Regions from separate parts of the Priestia sp. J2 genome, predicted to be linked through region 2. Evidence: riboswitches for the same ligand, from Rfam matches in the RefSeq annotation. Region 2 holds a riboswitch; the other holds the start of a gene.
What was found. Region 2 has a riboswitch for cobalamin ahead of LJY09_RS01665 (HoxN/HupN/NixA family nickel/cobalt transporter). Riboswitches for the same ligand answer to the same signal wherever they lie in the genome.
Positions count from the first base shown of each region.

Region 1 (3,924 bases), 1.9 Mb from region 2:
CGCAGCCAAATATTGGCCGGTGGTCAGACCTGGGAGGTTTTCCTGTAACGACTCCTCAAAGTCAAGAATTTTTTGATTTAATTCAAGAACATCGCGTGAAAAAAGTGTTAGTCAGCCACGTGCATGCGTATGACGAGCAGTTTATTAGAAAAAACAGAAACGGGTCGTTTACGCTTGGAAGAGGTACTGATTTTGTATTATCAGGAGGCGCGGGTGCTCCCCTTGACTTTGAACCGCCTTTAATTTTAAATAATTATAATTTTACGGAGTTTTTTGTTAGCCGGTACGACATTTTAGGACCTCTTCTTTGGAAGGATTTTGGACGACCTCGAAGAAGTTGTTTGTAAAAACAAGAAAGTAGAAAGCTAGGTTCAAAAAAAAGAGGCTGGGAAAAAAGGGTTTTAGGCGAAATGAAAAATGAACCACTAATCAAGCATCTTGATTAGTGGTTCATTTTTTTATTAGGGTAAACGTAGATTTCATGTGTATAGGTCTTTCTAGCAGGTGATTGGAGCACAAGACGAAGACTCCTGCGGGAAAAGCGGAACACGTGAGACCCCACAGGAGCTTATGCGACGAGGAGGCTCAGCGACCGCCCGCGGAAAGCGAAGTCTTGTACGGAAATCAACTGCTGTGTCACAAGCGATTCAGCTCATGTATCCCATTTGCCTTTAGATTGGATTCACTTGGTTATGTCTCAACCTCTTTTGGAAAACCGTACGAAACCTTGTAGCAGAAGGCCCAGTCAAGCGTTATAATAGATAGTGAATGATGATATATTCTCTATATTTGTCATATATTTGTATTACATATGTAATTGAAGAAAAATATTCACTTGATATACTGTTTAATGACTTAACTTTATCTTAACATTCACAGTGAAATGCGTGTTTATAGAGGCTTAAAACATACACAGCAAATGGAGGAGCTATCATGGCAAACGAAAAGATGCAAGAAGGACTCAATCGTTTTATTAAGGAAGATTTAAATGACCTTTTAGGTAGACTGTTCCCTTTAATGGACCGAGAATGTGCGGAAGAAAAGAGAATGCTTATCGAAACGGCGGTAGAGTACATCTATTCTTCAGGGTATCATCAAGGAGCAAAAGACTTGATCGAAACACATCGAAAAGATGATTACAAATTATTAAGGCAAAAATTAGCGTCAACGCCTCCTGAAAACTAATTTTTTTGAAATTTCTTTTGACAACATAAATGTAAGGTGTTAAGATGACTCTACATTCAAAATATTATAAACAATTAAAACTCTTATTGAGAGAGGCGGAGGGACTGGCCCTGTGAAGCCCGGCAACCATTTAACAATCTTGTTAAAAAGGTGCTACATCCTGCAAAGCGTACAGCTTTGAAAAATAAGAGAGGATTTCATAGATACTATGCCTCTCTATTCATGATAGAGAGGCTTTTTATTTTATGTGAATATGTTTTGAATGAACAATTTCATAGAAATGCATCAGGTGCTGTGTAACGAATGTACGCAGCTTAAAAGGGAAGACCGGTGAAAAGCCGGCGCGGTCCCGCCACTGTAATGGGGAGCAACTTATTAACCACTGTTTCATGTTGAAATGGGAAGGGATAGGAAGCGATGAACCTAAGTCAGGAGACCTGCCTGTTGTATGCACTTAAGCTCTACGGGATATAGAGAGGAGTGAGGAATACGTGTTGAGAAAAACAGGCTATCTCAACTTTAGTTAAGTATGCGTATCATCTCTCTTTTCATTTCGAAAAGGGAGATTTTTTAGTTTAGCGATAAAAAAATATATAGGGAGTGGAAAAAATGAGCAGTGTAAAAAGTTCAAATGTAGGTTATCCAAGAATTGGTGAAAAACGAGAATGGAAAAAAGCGCTTGAGCAGTTTTGGGCAGGAAAGATAGAGAAAGATATCTTTCTTCAGGAAATTGAAGCTCTTCGTCTTGGGCATCTGAAAAAACAGCGTGACGCAGGAATTGAATTAATTCCAGTCGGCGATTTTAGCTTATACGATCACGTGTTAGATACAGCCGCTATGTTTGGTTTGGTGCCAAAGCGCTTTGAATATAACGGAGGCCCGGTATCCCTTGAAACGTATTTTGACATCGCCCGAGGAACAAAAGGTGCGGTAGCCTCTACGATGACAAAATGGTTTAACACAAATTATCACTATATCGTACCAGAGCTTGACGAATGTACGCCTGCCCTTGTAGAAAATCGTCCGCTTCAATTTTACAAAGAAGCAAAACAAAAGCTGAATATCAAAGGCAAACCCGTTATTTTAGGTCCAGTAACATTTGTGAAGCTGTCAAAAGGATATAAAAAAAGTGAGTTTAAAAAAGTAGTTGAACAGTTTGTTCCTCTTTATGCAACAATCTTAGCGGAGCTGGAGGCAGAAGGGGTCGAGTGGGTACAAATAGATGAGCCGATTTTAGCTACAACGCTATCAAAAGAAGACCTGGCACTGTATAAAGAAGTCTATGAAGCTTTGAAAAAAGCAGCACCGAATGTAAAAGTCATTTTGCAGACGTACTTTGACAGCGTAGATTACTATAAAGAAGTAGTTGCTCTTCCTGTTCACGGAATTGGATTGGATTTTGTACATGACCGAGGCGAAAATCTCACGGCGCTTAATAAATATGGTTTTCCAACTGATAAAGTGCTGGCAGCAGGAGTGATTGACGGACGAAACATTTGGCGTGAAAACTTGGACGAACAGCTTTTAACAATCAGTGAAATTGAAGAAGCTGTATCAAAAGACCGTTTGATTCTGCAGCCTTCATCAAGTTTATTACATGTTCCTGTCACGGTGAAAAGCGAAAAAACCATTGAGCCAATTCTAAAAAACGCGCTGTCTTTTGCAGATGAAAAGCTGAAGGAAATCACGCTTTTAACAAAAGCGGTGCAGCAAGGAAAAGAAGCAATTGAAAAAGAAATAAGTGTAAGCAAACAAGCGATTCAAGCATTAAATGGATCATCTTTTCGAAACCATCAAGACGTTCAAAAAGAGCTGAAGCAGCTGCACAGCTATAAAGCGGAGCGCCAAGCGCCGTTTGACGTACGTCAACGCGTTCAGCAAGAAGCATTTCAACTGCCGCTTCTTCCAACGACAACAATTGGAAGCTTTCCGCAAACAAAAGAAGTGCGAAAAGAGCGTCTGAAGTGGCGTAAAGGAGAGTTAAGCGATGAAGCATATGAAGCGTACATTAACGCTGAAATCAAAAAATGGATTGAAATTCAAGAAAACATCGGCTTAGATGTCCTTGTGCACGGAGAGTTTGAGCGCACGGACATGGTTGAATACTTCGGTGAAAAATTAGGAGGTTTTCAGTTTACGAAGTTTGGCTGGGTGCAATCATACGGTTCTCGCTGCGTGAAGCCGCCGCTTATTTACGGAGATGTCTCGTACGAGCAGGCGATGACAATCAAAGAAACGGTCTACGCACAGTCTCTAACCAATAAGCCTGTTAAAGGAATGCTGACGGGGCCAATTACAATTTTAAACTGGTCGTTTGTACGTGATGATATCTCACGCTACGACGTGGCCAATCAAATTGCGCTTGCTCTTAGAAAAGAAGTGGAAGCACTTGAAAGTCAGGGCATCTCAATGATTCAAGTAGATGAACCGGCGCTGCGTGAAGGACTGCCGTTAAAACGAGAAAACTGGGAAAGCTACTTGAACGCGGCGGTGTATGCGTTCAAACTAGCCACGGTATCGGTGCAAAACGAGACGCAAATTCACACGCATATGTGCTATTCAGAGTTCGAAGAGATTATTGATGCGATCAAAGCGCTTGATGCCGACGTGATTTCCATTGAAACGTCCAAAAGCCACGGTGAATTAATTTATGCGTTTGAAAAACATACGTATAACCAGGGAATTGGACTTGGCGTATATGATATCCACAGTCCGCGCGTACCGAAGCTTGAAGAGCTG
Region 1 covers NZ_CP086208.1:3,426,015-3,429,938, reverse strand. The annotation lists gene LJY09_RS17720 (metallophosphoesterase family protein) at 1-347, shown strand, start outside; gene LJY09_RS17715 (hypothetical protein) at 505-675, shown strand; gene LJY09_RS17710 (hypothetical protein) at 934-1,185, shown strand; SAM riboswitch class I at 1,266-1,376, shown strand; cobalamin riboswitch at 1,456-1,645, shown strand; gene metE (5-methyltetrahydropteroyltriglutamate--homocysteine S-methyltransferase) at 1,795-3,924, shown strand, end outside.
Region 1: it holds a riboswitch for cobalamin, as region 2 does, so the genes downstream of both, metE (5-methyltetrahydropteroyltriglutamate--homocysteine S-methyltransferase) here and LJY09_RS01665 (HoxN/HupN/NixA family nickel/cobalt transporter) in region 2, are expected to answer to the same signal.

Region 2 (3,924 bases):
CTAATGGTATTCTTTGCAGATTATGCCCAGTATGTACTTATTGTTTTACTCGGCTTGTTTTTACTTATTAATAAAAACGGCAGCCGTGTTGTAGCATTTCAAGCTTTATGTGCTTGTGCCACAGGAGTCATTATCAATAAAGTGATTAGTTTATTTGCTTATCGAGATCGTCCGTTTATCTCTCACCACGTGAATCAGCTTATTGATCACGCCGCGAATTCTTCATTTCCAAGCGATCATGCTACATCTGCATTAGTTATCACTTTTACCATCTGGCTGCATTTCAAACGTTCAGGGCGCATGTGGGTTGTCATGGGTGCACTCATTGCATTTTCACGCGTATGGGTTGGCGTTCACTATCCATTCGATGTGTTAACAGGAGCTATTCTAGGCTGCGTGCTGGCGCTGTTTATTCATTATGTTATTTTTAATACGAAACTGATGAGGGCTATTACCAACTTGTCTATTTTTCGAAAATCAGCTTATGACGAACAGTCTCAATATTATTAAGAAAAAGTCGCATATACGCGGCTTTTTTTATTGGGAAATTTTTAATGTATTTAACACTTGTTTTTTAAAATTAAATTGTGTACAATTAAATTGCAGAAACGATAAATAAAAAATTTTAATAAAATTACTAAAAAAGAGGAGAGATTTATACATGAAAGCTTTATATGAAACGACAGTCGTTAACACAGGTGGAAGAACAGGAGAAGTTCATTCTTTAGATAATATCTTTAATTTAGACGTTGCAACACCTCCAGCGCTTGGTGGAGAAGCAACAACAGCAACAAACCCAGAGCAGCTATTTGCAGCTGGATACAGTGCTTGTTTCAACAGTGCGTTAGAATTTATGTTGAAAAAACATAACGTAGAAATTAAAAGCAGTGAAGTAAAAGCTACGGTTCAGCTGCTTCCAGATAAAGCTGATCAAGGAGTAAAAATTGCTGTAGCGCTTGAAGCTCATATCGAAGGCTTAGATTTAGAAACAGCTAAAAAATATGTAGACCTAGCCCACTCATACTGCCCGTATTCAAAAGCAATCAGCGGCAACGTAGACGTAACGGTAGAAGTAGTTTAATTGCTTTAAAAAGCCCTGTTAAGCATGTAAAGCTTAGCAGGGCTTTTTTATTTGAATTTTCTCTATTCATTTGTAAGGAGTACTAGTATAATGAGGAAGAAAATGAATCATTCGCACAGTTTAGGTGCTCTTACATAGCGTAAGAGGTAACAGGGAATCGAGTGCAAATCTCGAGCGGTCCAGCCACTGTAAGCAGGGAGTTTTCTATCTTATCGTCACTCAAAACGGGGAAGGCGGTAGAAAATGATGATCTCAAGCCAGGAGACCTACCTATTCTGTACACTTGACTCTTCTAGGAAAGAGGCGGTGTATCAAGGTACGCAGTGAGCAATTACTGTTTATTTTCATATGCCGACACATCCTCAATTTCTATAGAATTGAGGCTTTTTTACGTTTTATTTTAAAAAAAGGAGTGTAGGAAATGGAAGGTTTATCAGTTTTTTTACTTGTCTTTTTATTAGGAATCAGGCACGGATTAGATGCAGATCACTTAGCTTTTATTGATGGCCAGACCCGATATAATTGGCGAATGGGCAGCCGTTTTGCCCCGTGGGTCGGAACGCTGTTTTCACTCGGTCATGGAGGAATGGTGGCCGTCACGGCCGGGGTGCTGGGCGTAGTGATGAAGAATTTTACGTTTCCAGCATATTTCGATCATTTTGCATCTTGGGTATCTATCATCTCTCTCTTTCTGATTGGGACATTAAACACATATCATTTGCTTCGAACTAAAAACAAAGAAGAAGAGTTTCAGGTGAGCGGGTTAAAAGGGAAGTTTATTCCGAAAATCGCAAAAGGAACAACGAATCCTTTTTTAATTATTCTTGTAGGAGCGCTGTTTGCCCTAGCAGCTGAAACGGTCAGTCAAACGGCCGTGTGGTCTCTAGCTGTAGGGAACGCAGGCAAATATACGCCGCTTTTATTAGGACTAGTATTTATGTTTGGTATGATGCTGACAGATACAATCGATTCACTGATTGTACATAAAATGGTGAATGAATCGAGTAAGTTTGGGCAATCTGCTTCCCGCTTGATGGGCTGGGTTATTGTTATCCTCGCATATGGGGTGTCCTTCTACTTAGCATTCACTTTCTTTAATCCATGGGCCGAAGTAAACTTTGAAATGGTTGGCGTTATTTTGTTTATTTTTTTAGTGTCTATGTTTGTATTTGTAAGTGTGAAGTCAAAAGGGAAAAATATCAAAATAAATGTCAATTAATAAAATGAAAGCTTTAATCTGTTGAAGATTGAAGCTTTTTTGTATAAATTTGTTGAAGTTTATGGCTATTTTCGGTCGGTTATGAATAAGTTAAAGTATTATCTGTATTTTAAGGATGGAAAATTGTCTGAAAACCATTATAATTAAGGATAATTTAAGGTCGTTATGTGAAACGTAGAACATACTCATACGTACGATAAATAAAAGCAATGAATGCACAAGCAGCAGGGGTTGTTTGGAGGAGGAATTGATTTGAGTCAGGTAATGGTAGAACAAAGCGTATTTAGTTATTTAAAAGAACATGAACAAGAGATGCTCGAAGATTTAGTTGGATTTGTGAAAAAAGAATCACCGTCCTACAGTAAAGAGTTAGTGGATCAGTGTGGAATGTATTTAACGCAGCTGTTTCAGAAGCGTTTAGGCGTAGGGTATGAAATCATAGAAGAAAAAGAAGTAGGAAACCACTTGAAATTTACGATTGGAGAAGGAGAGAAGCAGCTTTTAATTATCGGTCACTTTGACACGGTATGGGAAAAGGGAAGGCTGAGTCTAAGAACAGAAGGAAACAAGCTTTATGGTCCGGGAATTTTAGATATGAAAGGCGGCATTATACAATCTATATGGGCGATTAAAGCGATTCAAGAGCTTGGCTTATCGCTGGATAAAAAAATTGTGTTTTTTTGCAATTCAGATGAAGAGATTGGATCAATTTCCTCTAAAAAATATATAGAAGAAGAAGCACAAAGAAGTGAAGCAGTGCTAGTAGCAGAACCTGCGGTGGCGGGTTCAGGTGCGTTAAAAACGTCGCGCAAAGGAGCGGGGATTTTCACCGTAAAGGTGTGGGGACGAGCAGCCCACGCTGGTAATCACCACAAAGAAGGAATCAATGCTATTGAAGAGCTAGCGCGCCAAGTGATTTTTCTGCAGAGCTTAACCGATTATGAAAAAGGTACAACGGTGAACGTTGGGACATTTACCGGAGGCAGCGGTACAAATGTAGTGCCGGAATATGCAGAAGCGCACGTGGATTTACGTGTTTCTACAGAAGAAGAAGCAAAACGTATGACGGATATTATTTTGAATTTAACGCCCATTTTAAAAGGGATTAAGATTGAAGTAACAGGAGGCATGAATCGTCCTCCAATGGTTAAGTCTAAACAAACGGAAGAGTTATTTGAATGCGCTCAGTCAATTGCGGCCAAACTGGGTATGAAATTAGAAGAAGCAGCTGTTGGAGGCGGAAGTGATGGCAATTTTACAGCGGCTATTGGCATTCCCACGTTGGATGGATTAGGAGCATGCGGAAAAGGAATACATGCAGAATATGAACATATTCAAATTGATACGTTGTCCGAGCGTTCTTCTTTATTTGCGAATTTGCTGCTTCAAATATAAAAAAAGCCCGCCTCAAACGGCGGGACTAACCTGAAAGCTTATATTGGGAGAGTATAAGCTTTCTTTTTTATTTACTGCTTTCTTCTTGAAGAGAAAAAGCAGTTTCTTTCTTTTTAAATACCACTTTATCAAGAGCAAGGAACTGGCTTCCTGCAACAAATAAGTGAGCAGACATGGCAATTAAGGCAATATCAAACTCAAACCCGCCAACGAATCCGCTTTTAAGCTT
Region 2 covers NZ_CP086208.1:305,785-309,708, forward strand. The annotation lists gene LJY09_RS01655 (undecaprenyl-diphosphatase) at 1-510, shown strand, start outside; gene LJY09_RS01660 (organic hydroperoxide resistance protein) at 662-1,081, shown strand; cobalamin riboswitch at 1,187-1,370, shown strand; gene LJY09_RS01665 (HoxN/HupN/NixA family nickel/cobalt transporter) at 1,503-2,300, shown strand; gene LJY09_RS01670 (M20 family metallopeptidase) at 2,532-3,695, shown strand; gene LJY09_RS01675 (DoxX family protein) at 3,763-3,924, opposite strand, start outside.